Regions from separate parts of the Streptomyces sp. DSM 41931 genome, predicted to be linked through region 1. Evidence: riboswitches for the same ligand, from Rfam matches in the RefSeq annotation. Region 1 holds a riboswitch; each other region holds the start of a gene.
The links. Region 1 has a riboswitch for cyclic di-AMP ahead of ACP7TJ_RS20235 (C40 family peptidase). Riboswitches for the same ligand answer to the same signal wherever they lie in the genome.

Region 1 (4,177 bases):
CGCCTTCGCGTCGACGGACGCCCCGCCGGTGGACGAGGACCTCGACCGTCTCACCCAGCGCGAGCGGGAGGTGCTGCGGCTGATCGCCCGCGGTTACGCGTACAAGGAGATCGCCAAGCAGCTGTTCATCTCGGTGAAGACGGTGGAGTCGCATGTCTCCGCGGTGCTGCGCAAGCTGCAGTTGTCCAACCGCCATGAGCTGACCCGCTGGGCGACGGCCCGCCGCCTGGTCTGAGCTGCTGGGGGCCTGGATCATCTGCGTTGCCGATGTGGGGGGCCGCGCGCGGGTCACGGGTTGTGCGGAACTGTCGCCCATGGACCGTCGGATGACCGTAAGTGCCCGTGGGACCGGACACGGCGCTTCGCTCTCACTCAGGGTGATGACCGTTGGGGCGAAGGCGGGAAGGGTGAGGGCGGCGGAATGCCAGGGGACGCCCCTGGCTAGGCTCCGGCCTCATGGACGTACTTCTCCACATCTTCGTCGGTCTGCACATCATCGGCATCGCGTCGCTGCTCGGCGGCTTCCTCACCCAGATGAAGGCGATGGGCGCGGGCACCGCCCGCTTCGTCCCCGCGATGCTGCACGGCGCGCTGACGATGCTGGTCACGGGCGTCGTGCTGGTGGGCCTCAACCAGGCCCAGGACTATGCCGTGGACAACATAAAGATCGGCGTGAAGCTGGCGCTGCTGATCGTGATCCTCGGCCTGGTCTACGTGAAGCGGGACGAGGAGAAGGTGGACAAGGGCGTCTTCGGCCTGGTCGGCCTGCTGACCGTGGCCAACATCTTCATCGCGGTCCTCTGGACCTGAGCCCGCTCCCGGAACGCCGGGCCCCGGCGTCGACACGACACCGCCGACCGAGCCGTCTCCGGCCCGGCCGGCGGTGTCGTCGTAGACCCGTCGGCACCCGGCCGTCAGGCCGGGCGGACGATGCTGTGGATCGCGGAGTCGCCGTCGTAGTAGATGGACTCCTCGCGGACGTACGTGCCCGGCTTCGGGGCGTGGATCATCATCCCGTTGCCGATGTAGATGCCCACGTGGGTGACGTCGTCGTAGAAGAAGACCAGGTCGCCGGGCTGGGCCTGGGACACCGGGACGGTGGTGCCGGCGTTCACCTGGTCGTAGGTGGTGCGCGGGAGGGAGACGCCGGCGGCCTTCCAGGCGGCCTGGGTCAGCCCCGAGCAGTCGTAGGAGCCGGGACCGGTCGCGCCCCAGACGTACGGCTTGCCGATCTGCGCGCGGGCGAAGGCGAGGGCCTTCTCGGCCTTGGCGGCGTACGAGGAGTCGGCCGGCGGGGTGTCGGCCGAGCCGGTGGAGCCGGACCCGGAGCTCTCCGAGGTGCCGCCGCTCTGCTGCGCGGCCTCCTCGCGGGCCTGCTCCTGCGCCGCCTGCTGCCGGGCCAGCTCCGCGGCCTTGCGGGCGGCCTCCTCCTGCTTGCGCTTCTCGATCGCGGCGAGCCGCGCCTTCTCCTCGGCGGTCAGCTTCGACAGCAGTTCACGCGCGTCGGCGAGCTTCTTCTGGACGGTGGCCTTGGCCGTCTTCAGATCGCCCTGCGTCTCGGTGAGCGTGCGGAGGCTCTCGGTGGCCTCCTGCCGCTTCTTCATCGTCTCGGTCTGCTGGGTGACGTAGTCGTCCACCGCCGCCTTCTGGCGGCCGGTCATCCGGTCCAGCACCTGGCGCTGGTCGAAGACGTCCTGCGGTGTCTCCGCGAGCAGGAAGGTCGCGGTGTCGGGCATGCCCGCGCCGGTGCGGTACTGGGCGGCCGCGTAGGAGCCCAGCTCCGCGCGCGCCTCGTTCAGCTTCTGTGTGCGCTGCGCCACGTCGTCGAGGAGGGTGTCGACGCGCTTGCGCTGCTTGGTGGTCTTCTCCTTGGCCGCGTTGTACTTCTCGGTCGCCGACTCGGCCTGACGGTAGAGGTCGCCGACCTTCTTCTCGACCTCCTCCAGGCTCGGCCGGTCGTCGCCGGGAGCGGCGTCGGCGGTCTGGGAGAGCAGGGCCACGGAGGTGAGCGCGGCCGTGGCGAGGGCCGGGGTGCGTATGCCTGCCACGCGCGTGCCGGGGGTGCGCGACTTGCGGTGCGACGCCAAGGGAGGCGACTCCTTCCAGTGCTCCGCCTACCGGGTTAGCTGTCGGGTTCGGGCGGGTGGTTCGGAAGGGTTGCCCTACGGCCGCTCCCTGCGGGAGTGGGCCGATTCACCCCAGGTCTCGGTGGGTCCCCGGCTCCGGCTGCCACGGGGGCAGTGACGGACTCGGCGGGGGCCGCGCGGTCCGGCGAGGTTCGCCGGCGGGGGACGAGCGGCCCGGACCGCACGGTAGCCAACTGGTGTGGCGCTTGTGAAGGTTGATGGGTGATATGCCCGATACATTTTCGTGACCTCGTCGGCGGTGTCACTCAGAGTGAGGCGCTGACCGTGGAGGGTGCCCGCCGCGGTACCCACGGAAGGGGCCGCGGGATGTTTCCGGGGCGGCCCCGGGTTGTCGGTGGAGCGCCCTAGACTCGGAGAGCGATGAGCAGCCTCTTTGACGACAGCTTCCTGGCGGACCTCCAGGCCCAGCGCGGCCCGGCGGACGAGCCCCCGCCGCCACCCGAGGACGAGCACGCCCCGGAGCCCCTCCCGGACGACCTGTTCGGCGGGAAGTTCGACGTGCCACCGGAGCGGGACGCCTACTACCGGGACGGCGCCCCGCGCCCGGTGGTCGACTCCGCCGCGCTGCTGGAGGGGCTCAACGACAACCAGCGCGCCGCGGTGGTGCACTCCGGCTCCCCCCTGCTCATCGTCGCCGGAGCCGGTTCCGGCAAGACCCGCGTGCTCACCCACCGCATCGCCTACCTGCTCGCCGAGCGGGGCGTGCACCCGGGCCAGATCCTCGCGATCACCTTCACCAACAAGGCCGCGGGCGAGATGAAGGAGCGCGTCGAGCAGCTCGTCGGCCCCCGGGCGAACGCGATGTGGGTCATGACCTTCCACAGCGCGTGCGTCCGGATCCTGCGCCGCGAGTCCAAGAAGCTGGGCTTCACGTCGTCCTTCTCGATCTACGACGCCGCCGACTCCAAGCGCCTGATGGCCCTGGTCTGCCGCGACCTGGACCTCGACCCCAAGCGCTTCCCGCCGAAGTCCTTCAGCGCCAAGATCAGCAACCTGAAGAACGAGCTGATCGACGAGGAGGACTTCGCCGCCCAGGCGACCGACGGTTTCGAGAAGACCCTCGCCCAGGCCTACGCGCTCTACCAGTCCCGCCTGCGCGAGGCGAACGCGCTGGACTTCGACGACCTGATCATGACGACGGTCAATCTGCTCCGCGCCTTCCCCGACGTCGCCGAGCACTACCGCCGCCGCTTCCGGCACGTCATGGTCGACGAGTACCAGGACACCAACCACGCCCAGTACGCCCTGGTGCGCGAGCTGGTCGGGGGCGCCTCCGAGCACCCCGTCGACGTCCCGCCGGAGGCCGAGGTGCCGCCCGCCGAGCTGTGCGTGGTGGGCGACGCCGACCAGTCCATCTACGCCTTCCGCGGCGCGACGATCCGCAACATCCTCCAGTTCGAGGAGGACTACCCGGACGCGACGACGATCCTGCTGGAGCAGAACTACCGCTCCACGCAGACGATCCTGTCCGCTGCCAACGCCGTCATCGAGCGCAACGAGTCCCGCCGCCCGAAGAACCTGTGGACGAACGCCGGCACCGGTTCGCTCATCACCGGCTACGTCGCCGACACCGAGCACGACGAGGCGCAGTTCGTCGCCGACGAGATAGACCGTCTCACGGACACGGGCAAGGCCAAGGCGGGCGACGTCGCCGTCTTCTACCGCACCAACGCCCAGTCGCGTGTCTTCGAGGAGATCTTCATCCGCGTCGGCCTGCCCTACAAGGTCGTCGGCGGCGTCCGCTTCTACGAGCGCAAGGAGGTCCGGGACGTCCTGGCCTACCTGCGGGTGCTGGCCAACCCCGAGGACGCGGTGCCGCTGCGCCGCATCCTCAACGTCCCCAAGCGCGGCATCGGCGACCGCGCCGAGGCCATGATCGACGCGCTGGCCCAGCGGGAGAAGATCAGCTTCCCGCAGGCGCTCAAGCGCGTCGACGAGGCGTACGGCATGGCCGCCCGGTCGGCGAACGCCGTCAAGCGGTTCAACACGCTGATGGAGGACCTCCGTACGGTCGTCGAGTCGGGGGTGGG
Region 2 (4,177 bases), 2.0 Mb from region 1:
GGTACGACCGTCTCCGAGCTGCTCGGGGAGTCGGCCGCCGACCGGGACGCCGTGGTGCGCGCCGCCGACATGGACCCCACGGTGGCCGGCGGCTGGACGTACTGGCAGGCCGGAGCCGCCGGACGCGGCATGCAGGCGCTGCGGGTCCATGTGCCGCACGGCTCCCAGGGCGACATCGTGCGCGTCCACCCCGGAGAGGAGTGGCTGTACGTGCTCAAAGGGCGGCTGCGGCTGCGCCTCGGGGACGCCCTGCACCGGCTGGGCCCGGGCGACAGCGCGCACTTCGACTCGCTGACCCCGCACCGCATCGCAGCGCAGGACCCCGACGGGGTCGAGCTGCTGTTCGTCCACACCCTGTTGCAGAGTCCCACGGCCGCCCTGTGCCTGGGCCCGACCCCTGGAGAGACCCCATGAGCGGCAAGGACATGGAGGAGAAGTTCCCGCGGGCCCTGTGGGTCCGGCTGTTCGTCTACGTCGTGGTCGGGCACCTCTTCGCCGCCTTCATCTACTTCCTCTTCGAGATCGCGCCGAAGAAGTGACGGCCGCGGCGGCGGCGGACGCGGACGCGGACGTCAGTCGAGCAGACGCTCGCGCAGCCGCTCCCGGTGGGCCGGCGTGAGCCCGAGCCCCTGCTCCAGGTAGGTGTCCACGCCGCCCCACGTCTCCTCGACCGTCTCGAAGGCGGCCGCCAGATACTCCTCGCGCGCGTCGAAGAGCGGGCTGAGCAGCTCCATGACCTCGGGGGAGTAGGCGTCGGGGGAGCTGCCGCTGCGGCGCACCTTGTAGCGGCGGTGCTTGGCGTTGGACTTCAGGTAGTCCTCGACGATCGCGTCGCGCTCCACGCCCACGGCGAGCAGGGTCACCGCCACCGAGAGGCCCGCGCGGTCCTTGCCGGCCGCGCAGTGCATCAGCGCGGGCACGTTGTCCTCGGCGAGCGCGCGCAGCACCCGGGAGTGCTCGGCGGTGCGCTCCTTGACGATCATGCGGTACGAGGTGATCATCCGGTCGGCGCCCTGGCCGTCGGCGAGGATCGCGCGCAGCTGGTCCAGGTCGCCGTCGCGCACCATCTTCCAGAACTCCGCGCCGTCGGCCGGGTCGCTCAGCGGCAGGTTGACGTTGCGCACGCCCGGCAGCTCGACGTCCGGCCCCTCCAGCCTCTGGTCGGCCGCGTTGCGGAAGTCGAACACGGTGTGCAGGCCGAGCGAGGCCAGGAAGGCGGCGTCCTCGGCGGTGGCGTGGGCGAGGTGGCCGCTGCGGAACAGCACCCCCTGCCGCACCCGCCGGCCGTCCACCGTGGGCAGCCCGCCCACGTCGCGGAAGTTGCGCACCCCGGTCAGCTGGGGCTCGGTCGACGGGATCTCCTGCGTCACGGACGGCTCCTCCCACTCCGCGCCGTCGCCGCGGCTCGTCGACGGGCACCACTCGACGATACGACATGCCTGCCTGGGGCAATGAGTTGTCCACAGGGCGGTTCGACGGGGCTCGGCCACCGCGAGTGATGTTGGATTATGTGTGATCGCGTTGAATCGCGCGAGGCGCCCGTCTGGCGATCGTGGGCGAGATCGGGATGTCGCGAATGCACCGACCGCTCCGCCGGACTTCGGGTGATTAAAGCGTTCTGTCCGTTTAGGGCGCTTGGGGATAACGTGCCCTGTTAGAGCGGTGTTTGAGGAAGGGTCGCGTGAGCATCGTCATATCGGTGACCGTGTGCTGTCGCCATGTTCACGTAATTCCCCTCCGCGGCAAGGGAATTCACCGACGAGTCGCTGACGGGATCGACGCACGGTGACGTCATTTCCCCCTTTCGATCACGGAAAAAGAGGGTTCGCGGAAACCCGCGCTTGTTTCGCCGCGTCGAGGTCGCTTACGTTCCCAACCGATCCGGACGGACGCCTAATCCTGCCGCCGCCCGGAGCCCGCACACACTGACCCGACGTACGGCAGGAGCGGGGGACCCACAGGTACAACTGCCTGTTCCGGACCCCGGACACAGGCTTGGGGTTAAGCCGCGCAGCAACGCGGCCGGACATCTCCAGTCCGCACCCGACAGCTCACCTCGTAGGCGCCGGAGAGGAATTCGTCATGCCCGCGAAGGGTAAGCACCGCCGTACCAAGGCTCAGCGTCTCACCCGCTCCATCGCCGTCGCCGGAACCGGTGGCGCCGCTCTCGCCCTGCCGTTCCTCGGCGCCACCGGCGCGCACGCCGCCACGCCGCAGTCGGCCCCCGCGACGTCGGTCCAGTCGCTTTCCGTCACCGGCCAGCAGGCCAAGGCCGACAAGGGCGACGACACCCGCACCTACACCGTGAAGGCCGGCGACTACCTCGCCAAGATCGCCGAGGCCGAGCACGTCGACGGTGGCTGGAAGCAGCTCTACGCGGACAACCGCGAGGCCGTCGGTGACGACCCGTCGCTCATCCACCCGGGTCTGAAGCTCTCCGTCGACGGCAAGGCCGCCGCCAAGAGCGCGCCGAAGCAGTCCGCTTCGCCGCAGGCCGCCAAGCCCGCCGCGCCCAAGGCCGAGAAGCCCGTGCAGCAGGCGGCCGAGGAGTCCTCCTCCGACGAGGCGTCCGCCCAGACCGCCCCGTCCTCCGGCTTCACCTCCCCGGTGCCCGGCGGCGGCCTCGGCACCGCCTACAAGGTGGCCGGCAGCATGTGGTCCAGCGGCTACCACACCGGTGTCGACTTCAGCGTCCCGACCGGCACCTCCCTGAAGGCCGTCGGCGCCGGCACCGTCGTCTCCGCCGGCTGGGGCGGCGCGTACGGCAACCAGGTCGTCATCCAGCTGAACGACGGCCACTACGCCCAGTACGCCCACCTGTCCTCGCTGTCCGTCTCGGCGGGCCAGACGGTGAGCGCCGGCCAGCAGGTCGGTCTCTCCGGTGCGACCGGCAACGTGACCGGCCCGCACCTCCACTTCGAGATCCGCACCGGCCCGGACTACGGCTCGGACGTGGACCCGGTCTCGTACCTCCGCTCCAAGGGTGTCTCCATCTGACCCCTCGCGGCACCCTTCCTGACACGCGCGCCGAAGGCCGGACCCCGATCCACGGGGCCCGGCCTCCGGTGTGTCCGGGCCCGGGGCCGTACCTATTCCGGGCTTGGCCAAACCTTGACGTGGCTTATCTCACCGTGCGTCAACCCTCGCCTACGGTCGCGTAGGTCACATCCGAAGGTGAATCATGTCCGGCTGTGGCAGACGATTCGAAGAGTGACAAGGCAACAGTGATCGGGTCGTACGTGGCGGTGGGGGACAGCTTCACCGAGGGCGTCGGCGACCCCGGCCCCGACGGGGCGTTCGTCGGCTGGGCCGACCGGCTCGCCGTTCTGCTCGCGGACCGCAGACCCGAGGGCGACTTCCGGTACGTCAATCTCGCGGTGCGCGGCAAGCTGCTGGACCAGATCGTGGCCGACCAGGTCCCCCGGGCCGTCGAACTCGCCCCCGACCTGGTCTCCTTCTGCGCGGGCGGCAACGACATCCTGCGCCCGGGCACCGACCCGGACGAGGTGGCCGAGCGCTTCGAGAAGGCGATCGCCCAGCTCGCCGCGGCCGCGGGCACGGTCCTGGTGACCACCGGGTTCGACACCCGTGGCGTCCCGCTGCTCAAGCATCTGCGCGGCAAGATCGCCACGTACAACGGGCACGTCAGGGCCGTCGCGGACCGGTACGGCTGCCCGGTGCTGGACCTGTGGTCGCTGCGCAGCGTGCAGGACCGCAGGGCGTGGGACACCGACCGGCTGCACCTCTCGCCCGAGGGCCACACCCGCGTCGCGCTGCGCGCGGGCCTCGCCCTCGGCCTGAGGGTGCCCGCCGACCCGGAGCAGCCGTGGCCCCCGCTCCCGCCGCGCGGCACCCTGGACATCCGCCGGGACGACGTCCAATGGGCCCGCGAGTACCTGGTCCCGTGGATCGGCCGCCGCCTCCGCGGCGAGTCCTCGGGCGACCACGTGACGGCGAAGGGGACGCTGTCCCCGGAGGACATCCGCTCGCGGATCGCGGCGGTCGCCTGAGTCCGCGCCGGGGGCGGTTTCCACAACCGCCCCCGGCGCCGGAGCCGCCGCACATAATGGAATCCTCGATCGATTCCCACTGGAGGTACCGTGGCCGCTTCTTCCGCCCCCGGGGCGGGGCTGAGTGCCCTGCGGCCGCCGGCCTTCGGCGCGGAGCCGACCGGTGA
Region 3 (4,177 bases), 1.1 Mb from region 1:
GAGCTGCGGACCGTGCGCACGGAGCTGCCCGCGTACGCGGTGGCCGGCTGGCTGCGCCCGGCGGAGCCGTTCGCGCTGGGCTCGATGCGCGCGCGGCGCCTCGCCCGGAAGTTCGCCCGCGAGCACGGGGGCAGGCCCGCGGCGAGGGCGGTCGCCCAGTACGAGGCGTACGCGACGTCGCTGGCGTTCCTGCGTCACCGGGGCCGCGCGGGGAAGGCGGGGGCGGACTTCGTGACGCGGGAGCGGGAGCTGCTGCTGGAGCTGTGGCGCCGGCGCGCGGCGGCCCGCCCGGCGCTGGAGCACGCGGCCCGGCTCACGGCGCCCCCGGTGCCGTACGGCGCGGGATGGGCGTACGGGCCCGTCCCCGCACGGTGGCCGGCGCAGGGGCAGCCGCCGTATCCGGCGTACGGGGAGAACCCCTACCGCCGCTGAGCGGAGCCCCGGACATGCGGAACCGGCAGCCCTGACGTCGGGGGGTCGTCGTCGGGGCTGCCGGCGTTCACGGCGTCGGCGGCCGGGACACGGCCGCCGGGGTGGTTCAGATGCTGAGGCCCTTGCCGGCCAGCCAGGCGGCCGGGTCGACGCCGCCGGAGGTGCCGGCGGGGTGGACCTCGAGGTGGAGGTGGGCGCCGGTCACGTTGCCGGTCGCGCCGACGCGGCCGATCACGTCGCCGGTGTTGACCTTCTGGCCGACGCTGACGTTGATCGACGACTGGTGCGCGTACCAGACCTCGGTGCCGTCGTCGAGGGTGAGCACGGTCTTGTAGCCGTACGAGCCGTCCCAGCCGGCGGAGGTGATCGTGCCGGTGTGGACCGCCTTGATCAGGGTGCCGGTGGGGGCGGCGAAGTCCAGGCCGGTGTGGTAGCCGGAGGACCAGTAGGCGCCGGCCTGACCGAACGTCGAGGTGATGGTGTACGAGGAGGTCGGCAGGGCGTACTGCTTGGCCAGCTCGGCGAGGCGCTCGGCCTCGGCCTTCTTCGCGGCCTCCTCCTCCGCCTTCTTCTTGGCGGCCTCGGCCTTCTCCTTGGCCTCCTGCTCCGCCTTGGCGGCGGCCTCGGCGGCCTCCTTCTCGGCGGCGGCGAGGGCGGCGGCCTGCGCCTTGCTCTGCGCCTGGCCCTGCTGCTGCTCGACCTGGGCCATGATGCGGGCGCGCAGCGCCTCGCCGGCGTCGGCGGTGGCGCCCTCCTCGGCGTCGGCGGTGACCATGCCGATGTCGCTGAGGGGGGTGCTGGAGCCCTTCGGCGTTTCCTCGTCGGAGATGAGGGAACCCACGTTGGGGAGGTCGGGCATGGAGATGGAGACGGGCGGCTTGCCGGTCTGGGCGCTGGCCATGCCGCCGGCGCCGACGGCGGCTATGACGCCGACGCCCAGGACGGTGGAGCTGCGGGCGAGTCCGCCTCCGCGCTGCTTGGCGACGCGGTGCCGGCCACGCACGGGCCGCACGGACTCCGCGGTGGGGTTCCACTCCTCGAAGGGCCCCTCGTCGGCACCGGGGGCGCCGTAGGCGAAGGTGTCGCTCGGCTTGAACGGGGCCTCGGGGGCAGGCGGGTTGGACGCCACGTGGGCGCGCTCCTTTCCTTCCTTCTTCGCCTACCGGGTTAGCTGACGGGTTCGGAGCAGGAAGGTCTCCTACGCGCGTATACGAACCGTGACGTCACGGCGGTATCCGCCCGATTCACCCCATGGTGGTGGTTCCCCGGTTCCCTTGCGGGATTCGGCGCGTGCGCACGGAGCCGACGTCTGTGACGGCTGGGACGACCGCGCTGCGTTATCGAACGTTAATAGACGCAGGGGCCGGATTCCAAGCCGTTCCTCTTGATCGTTAACGATTTCCGCACGGACTTAAGCGCCATCAGCGGGCGAAAACGGGCGAGTTGACTGCGCCTCGGGCGACCGGTCGAACCTGACGGGGCGCCAGTTGCCATGCACTGCGGGGCCGTTCGCTCACTGTGCGTGAAGGGCGGGGGAACGAGTGCCGTCAGGGAGAAACACCGAGGGCCGGAACCCTTTCGGATTCCGGCCCTCGGCCTTCAGTAGCGGGGACAGGATTTGAACCTGCGACCTCTGGGTTATGAGCCCAGCGAGCTACCGAGCTGCTCCACCCCGCGTCGGTAGACACCAGTGTACGGCATCCGCGGGGTCCTCCGCACACACCTTCCCCGCAGGCGCGTTCAGCGGCCCAGGAGGTGCCCGTTCGGCGCCTTGGCGCGCTGCTCGAACTCCGGCAGGACCAGCACCGTGGCGCCCCCGTCGGCCAGTACGGCGCTGCCGTCGGCGTCCGTCACGAAGGTGTCCGGCTCCCGCCAGGCCGTGACCACCCGGCGCACCCCCGCGTCCAGGATCAGCCGCGCGCAGGGCGCCGGCCGGGACGCGCGGCGGGCGCACGGCTCCAGGCTGGAGTAGACCGTGGCGCCGGCCAGTCGCGGGTCGGTGGGGTCTGCCTTGGCCAGCGCGGCCTCCTCCGCGTGCACCACGGGGTCGTCGCCCTCGCGGGAGTGGCCCCGCGCCAGCTCGGTGCCGTCGGCGGCGACCACGACCGCGCCGACGCTGAACGCGGTCTCGGAGGGCGGGCACCGCGCGGCCAGCTCGCAGGCGAGGGCGAGCCAGTGGCGGTCGGCCGCGGACGGCAGCGCGCCGGCGCCGGGCGCGGTGGGCTCGTAGCGCATCAGGACGACGTCGCCTACGGGCCGGGTCTCGACCAGGCGCAGCCGCCCGCCCTGGTAGCTGCCGGGACCGAACAGACGGGGGGCGTCCGGGTCGCCGACGAACAGCGGGGCGAGGACGAGCTGCAGCTCGTCGGCGAGGCCCTGGGTCATCAGCTGGGTGTGGATCCGCCCGCCGCCCTCCACCATCAGCCGCCGCACCCTGCGCACGTCGTGCAGGTGCTCCAGCAGCCGCCGCCAGTCCAGGGCGTCGCCGAGCGGCACGACGTCTGCGGCGATGCCCAGGGCGCGGGCCCGTTCGGCGCCCTTGCCGGTGGTGTACAGGACCTTCTCGCCGCCGGTGTGCCAGAAACGGGCCGTCGGGTCCAGGTCGCCGGAACCGCTCACCGTGACCTTCAGCGGGTACTCCGGGCGGCCGTCGGCGATCCGGGCGGAGCGGCGCTCGGGCGAGTTGACCAGCAGCCGGGGGTTGTCGGCGCGGATCGTGCCGGCGCCGACCAGGATGGCGTCCACGGACGCCCGTACCTCGTCGACCCGGTCGAAGTCGGCCGGGCTCGACAGCAGCAGCCGCTCCGGGCCGGTGTCGTCCAGGTAGCCGTCGAGGGAGACGGCGGCGGACAGCAGGACGTACGGGTACGGCATCGGCGGGCTCTCCCGGGTGCGGGCGGCGGCGGGACCGCTGCGCGGTCCGGCTCCAGTCTGGCAACCCGTGCGACCGGGAGCGGAGGTCAGGGCTCGATCAGGCCGACCCGGATGGCGTACCGGGTGAGCTCCAGCCGGTCCCTGAGGCCCAGCTTGGCGAGCAGGTTGGCGCGGTGCCGCTCCACCGTCTTGGGGCTGATCACCAGCATGTCCGCGATCTGCTGGGAGGTGTGGCCCTCGGCGACGAGCTTGAGGATCTGCTCCTCGCGGTCGGTGATGGCCTTCGCGGGCAGGGTCCGGCCCTCCCGCGCCAGGTCGAGGTAGTTGTGGATGAGGGCGTTGACCGCCCCCGGGTAGAGGAAGGGCTCGCCCCGCATGGTGGCGTGACAGGCCTCGACGAGGTCGCGGTCGGCGACCGACTTGAGGACGTAGCCGGAGGCGCCGGCGGCCAGGGCCTCGAAGAAGAACTGCTCGTTGTCGTACATGGTCAGCACGAGGATCCGGGTCTCCGGCAGGGTGCGGGAGAGTTCACGGGCCGCTTGCAGACCGGTCAGGCGCGGCATGGCGATGTCGAGGATGGCCAGGGCGGGGCGGTGCTCGCGGGCCAGCTCGAGGGCTTCCGCGCCGTCGGCGGCCTCGGCCACCACGGTCAGGTCCGGTTCGCCGTCCAGGATGAGACGGACCCCCCGGCGGACCAGCGCGTGGTCGTCGGCGAGGAGGATGCGGGTGGGGGCGGCGTCGGTCATGGTTCAGCGTTTCCGGTCGGGGACGTCGGTCACGGGGGCGGGGCGTGCGCGGGCGCGGACCGGCGCACGGCGGCGGGGGTGGTCGAGGGGACGGACGTCCGCACGGGCCGTACGGGAACGAGGAC
Region 4 (4,177 bases), 260 kb from region 1:
AGGCGCCGTTCACCGTCATGTGGGCGAGCTGCTGGGCGGCCGTCCAGTACATGGTGGAGAAGGGGCACTCGGAGACGGTGTGACCGTTGATCGTCACGGTGATGCGCAGGTCGTAACCGCCGGGCTCCTCGCCGGAGTCGTCCAGGTACGGCAGGAGGCCGTGGGTGCGGTCGGGCGGGGCGACGCGGGCTTCGTCCAGGGCGTCCAGCGGGGTGATCCACGCCGACACCGAGGTGGCGAAGGACTTGCCGAGGAACGGGCCGAGGGGCACGTACTCCCAGGCCTGGATGTCGCGTGCGGACCAGTCGTTGAGCAGGCACAGGCCGAAGACGTGGTCGCGGTAGGCGCTCAGCGGCACGGGCCGGCCCTGCTCGGACGGGACGCCGACGACGAAGCCGACCTCGGCCTCGATGTCCAGCCGCACCGACGGGCCGAAGACGGGGGCGGCGTCGGCGGGCGCCTTGCGCTGGCCCGAAGGGCGCACCACGTCGGTGCCGGACACCACGACGGTGCCGGAGCGCCCGTGGTAACCGATCGGCAGGTGCTTCCAGTTGGGGGTCAGGGAGTCGGCGGCGTCGGGGCGGAAGATCTGCCCGACGTTCCGCGCGTGGTTCTCCGAGGCGTAGAAGTCGACGTAGTCCGCGACCTCGAACGGCAGATGGAGGGTCACCTCGGACAGCGGGTGGTAGAAGGGCCCGACGGTCTCCCGGTGTGCCGGGACCGTCACCCACGCGGTGAGCGCGCGGCGCACGTCCGACCATGCCGTACGGCCCGCCGCCAGCAGCGGGTTGAGGGTCGGGCGGGCGAGCAGGGAGGCGTAGGGGGAGCCCAGGGCGTGTGCCGCCGCGCCGGCGTCGAGGACGTGGTCGCCCAGCCGGACGCCCACGGTGCGCTCCGTCGAACCGGGGAGCGAGAAGACGCCGTACGGCAGGTTGTGCGGGCCGAAGGGGTCGCCCTCGGGGACATCGAAGGGGGGCATCGGGTGCTGCCTCGCTTTCGTGTGCGCGGGTGCGCCACGTGTCCGTGGCCGTGCCACACGTTACGGGGTCGCGTCCCGGGGGGCTCCTGATATGAGGGACGACTCACGGGGCCCGGGTCCGGTGGAGCGCACCGTGTAACGGTCAAAAGGGAAAACAGTTCTCAACCGGTCGCGATCCGTCGGCACAAGAAGGCAAATCGCACCCAATGCGAGGGCATACGGGCGCGGTGAATCGGACGGTCCTCTTCTCCGTATTCTCTGATCATGGCCGCACCCACCGATTGTTCTCTCATCGCCACCGACCTGGACGGGACGCTGCTGCGCGGTGACGACACCCTTTCCGACCGCTCCCTCGCCGCCCTCGCCCGGGCCGAGCGGGCCGGTGTCCGGCACCTCGTGGTGACGGGCCGCCCGGCCCCCAGAGTGCGGTCGCTGCTCGACGACCTCGGCTGTACGGGGCTCGCGGTGTGCGGACAGGGCGCGCAGGTCTACGACGCCGCCGCGCGGCGGATGCTGTGGTCGGTCCGGTTGGACCGGGAGCTGGCGGAGACCGCGCTCGGCAAGATCGAGGCCGAGGTGGGGGAGGTGTACGCCGCGGTCGACCAGGACGGGGTCGACGGGCTGACGCTGATCGAGCCGGGCTACCGGATGCCGCACCCGACGCTTCCGTCGGTGCGGGCGGAACGGCGCGACGACCTGTGGGCGCGGCCGATCAGCAAGGTGCTGCTGCGTCACCCGGAGCTGTCGGACGACGCGCTGGCGGCGGCTGCCCGGTCCGTGGTCGGCTCGCTGGCCACGGTCACGATGTCGGGGCCGGGCACGGTGGAGCTCCAGCCGTGCGGGGTGACCAAGGCGACCGGTCTGGCGCTGGCCGCCGAGCACCTGGGGCTGCGCCCCGAGGACACGATCGCCTTCGGGGACATGCCGAACGACGTCCCCATGTTCCGGTGGGCGGGCCACGGCGTCGCCATGGCCAACGCGCACCCCGAGCTGAAGGCGGTGGCCGACGAGGTCACCCTGTCGAACGAGGACGACGGCGTGGCCGTCGTCCTCGAGCGACTGTTCGGGCAGACGGCCGGGCTGGGCCGTCAGAGGTCGGCTCAGTACGCGCCGAAGACGTTGTCGATCGAGCCGTAGCGGTCGGCGGCGTAGTTGCAGGCCGCGGCGATGTTGGCGACCGGGTCGAACGGGTCGAAGGCGGTGCCGGGCACGTGGTACGCCTGGAAGGTCGGGTCGATGACCTGGAGCAGGCCCTTCGACGGGGTGCCCTTCGCGGCGTTGGAGTCCCACAGGTTGATGGCGGCCGGGTTGCCGGACGACTCCCGCATGATGTTGCGGTGGATGGCGTCGTAGGAGCCGGGTATGCCGTTCTGCGCCATGACGTCCATCGCCTCGCGGATCCAGCCGTCGAGGTTGTCCGGGTACGCGGTCGTGGAGGCGGCGGTGGTGGCCTGGGTCGTGGGGGCCGCGGAGGCGCTGGTGGCGCCGAACAGCGGCAGCGCGACCACGGCGACACCGGTGCCGGCGACGGCGAGGGTGCGGACGAGGCGGCGGGGCGAGGCGAAAGCGCGCATGTCTGGGTTCCTCTCCTACGCCTGCGAGGTGAGCTGTCGGGTTCGGGCGGGAGAGTGCCCGGCCGTGCCCCTGCGGGCATGGCTTCACCCCGAGCCGTCCCGGCGCGTGTCCGGTACGGCGGCTTACCTGGGTCCCCCGCTCCTGCCGTGCGTGAGTTGGTCGTCGGGTGTGATGCGGGTGGCGGCAGGACTAGGCGTCCACCCGGCAGGCCCGGAACGTATGCGAGAGCACATGTCGGGAACAAGTGCGACGATCACACAAGGCACCGTTTGATCTTGGGATGGGCGGTTTTGCGTGCTTGATCCTTTGCGGTCGCCAAGACTCAACTCCGTTGCCCGGAGCGGGAGGACGGGCCTGTGCGAGGGTGGCCCGGAGGCCGGCGTGCGCGTGACTCACCTCACGGGACGGCGGCCGCGAGAGCATTTGCGGCCAAGGGGAATTGGCGCATCAATGGCGGCAAATCGGACTCAGAGGTGGGGCAGGATGGTTCACGGGTCGCTGTGTCCGGGAAACAGAGGTATGTCCGTTGTTATCAGCCGATCAAAAACACTCCGCTTCTGATCCCGTATCGCCCTGCTTGAGACCCCGGGCCCTGGCGGTGATCGAAACACGACCGGATACGCTGACTCGAGTGGTGGCAGCGACCTATCGACAAACCGTGTAACCGCCAGCAGACACCAGCAGACAGGAGACCCCTCGTGACCGTCGTCGGGCCGTTCGGGCTGAGCGTGCGGGACCAGGCTCTGGAAGCCGATGTCCAGGCCGGATTGACGGCTGTCGAGGAAGGACTGCTCGAAGCCACCAAGAGCGCGGTGCCGTTCATCACGGAGGCCGCCCAGCACCTGGTGCGGGCCGGCGGCAAGCGGTTCCGCCCGCTGCTCGTCATGCTCTCCGCCCGGTTCGGGGACCCCTACGCGCCCGGCATCGTGCCGTCGGCCGTCGTGGTGGAGCTCACCCACCTGGCCACGCTGTACCACGACGACGTGATGGACGACGCCGAGGTGCGGCGCGGGGTCGCGAGCGCGAACGCCCGCTGGGGCAACTCGGTCGCCGTGCTCACCGGCGACTTCCTCTTCGCCCGTGCCTCGCACATCCTGGCCGACCTCGGCCCGGAGGCCGTGCGGGTGCAGGCCGAGGCGTTCGAGCGGCTGGTCACCGGCCAGATCCTGGAGACCGCGGGCCCGCAGGACGGTCGCGACCCGGTCGACCACTACCTGGACGTGCTCGGCGGCAAGACCGGCTCCCTCGTCGCCGTCTCCTGCCGGTTCGGCGCGATGATGTCCGGCGCCGACGAGACGGTCGTCGACGTCCTCACCCAGTACGGCGAGCGGCTCGGCGTCGCCTTCCAGCTCGCCGACGACGTCCTCGACATCGCCTCCGACTCCCACGAGTCGGGCAAGACCCCCGGCACCGACCTGCGCGAGGGCATCGCCACCCTGCCCGTGCTGCGGCTGCGCGAGCGGGCGGCCCGGCTGGGCCTCGCCGAGGACCTCGCCCTGTGCGAGCTGCTCGACTCCGACCTCACCGACGACGCCCGGCACGCCGAGGCGCTGCGCCTGCTGCGCGCCCACCCCGCGCTGGACCAGGCCCGCCGGGACACCGTGCGCTACGCCGAGGAGGCGC

Region 2: it holds a riboswitch for cyclic di-AMP, as region 1 does, so the genes downstream of both, ACP7TJ_RS28865 (M23 family metallopeptidase) here and ACP7TJ_RS20235 (C40 family peptidase) in region 1, are expected to answer to the same signal.
Region 3: it holds a riboswitch for cyclic di-AMP, as region 1 does, so the genes downstream of both, ACP7TJ_RS15175 (M23 family metallopeptidase) here and ACP7TJ_RS20235 (C40 family peptidase) in region 1, are expected to answer to the same signal.
Region 4: it holds a riboswitch for cyclic di-AMP, as region 1 does, so the genes downstream of both, ACP7TJ_RS19040 (transglycosylase SLT domain-containing protein) here and ACP7TJ_RS20235 (C40 family peptidase) in region 1, are expected to answer to the same signal.

What each region holds. Positions count from the first base shown of each region.
Region 1 is NZ_CP189902.1:4,331,702-4,335,878, forward strand. It holds gene ACP7TJ_RS20225 (LuxR C-terminal-related transcriptional regulator) at 1-235, shown strand, start outside; gene ACP7TJ_RS20230 (hypothetical protein) at 457-810, shown strand; gene ACP7TJ_RS20235 (C40 family peptidase) at 915-2,087, opposite strand; cyclic di-AMP (ydaO/yuaA leader) riboswitch at 2,095-2,250, opposite strand; gene pcrA (DNA helicase PcrA) at 2,508-4,177, shown strand, end outside.
Region 2 is NZ_CP189902.1:6,314,680-6,318,856, forward strand. It holds gene ACP7TJ_RS28850 (helix-turn-helix domain-containing protein) at 1-414, shown strand, start outside; gene ACP7TJ_RS28855 (DUF6126 family protein) at 411-539, shown strand; gene ACP7TJ_RS28860 (tyrosine-protein phosphatase) at 573-1,370, opposite strand; cyclic di-AMP (ydaO/yuaA leader) riboswitch at 1,914-2,078, shown strand; gene ACP7TJ_RS28865 (M23 family metallopeptidase) at 2,083-2,997, shown strand; gene ACP7TJ_RS28870 (SGNH/GDSL hydrolase family protein) at 3,225-4,010, shown strand; gene ACP7TJ_RS28875 (MBL fold metallo-hydrolase) at 4,101-4,177, shown strand, end outside.
Region 3 is NZ_CP189902.1:3,276,699-3,280,875, forward strand. It holds gene ACP7TJ_RS15170 (PrsW family intramembrane metalloprotease) at 1-432, shown strand, start outside; gene ACP7TJ_RS15175 (M23 family metallopeptidase) at 539-1,561, opposite strand; cyclic di-AMP (ydaO/yuaA leader) riboswitch at 1,574-1,731, opposite strand; tRNA gene ACP7TJ_RS15180 (tRNA-Met) at 2,036-2,109, opposite strand; gene ACP7TJ_RS15185 (dihydrofolate reductase family protein) at 2,173-3,306, opposite strand; gene ACP7TJ_RS15190 (response regulator) at 3,393-4,052, opposite strand; gene ACP7TJ_RS15195 (HAMP domain-containing sensor histidine kinase) at 4,082-4,177, opposite strand, start outside.
Region 4 is NZ_CP189902.1:4,076,562-4,080,738, forward strand. It holds gene fahA (fumarylacetoacetase) at 1-979, opposite strand, end outside; gene ACP7TJ_RS19035 (HAD family hydrolase) at 1,244-2,116, shown strand; gene ACP7TJ_RS19040 (transglycosylase SLT domain-containing protein) at 2,080-2,553, opposite strand; cyclic di-AMP (ydaO/yuaA leader) riboswitch at 2,557-2,684, opposite strand; gene ACP7TJ_RS19045 (polyprenyl synthetase family protein) at 3,253-4,177, shown strand, end outside.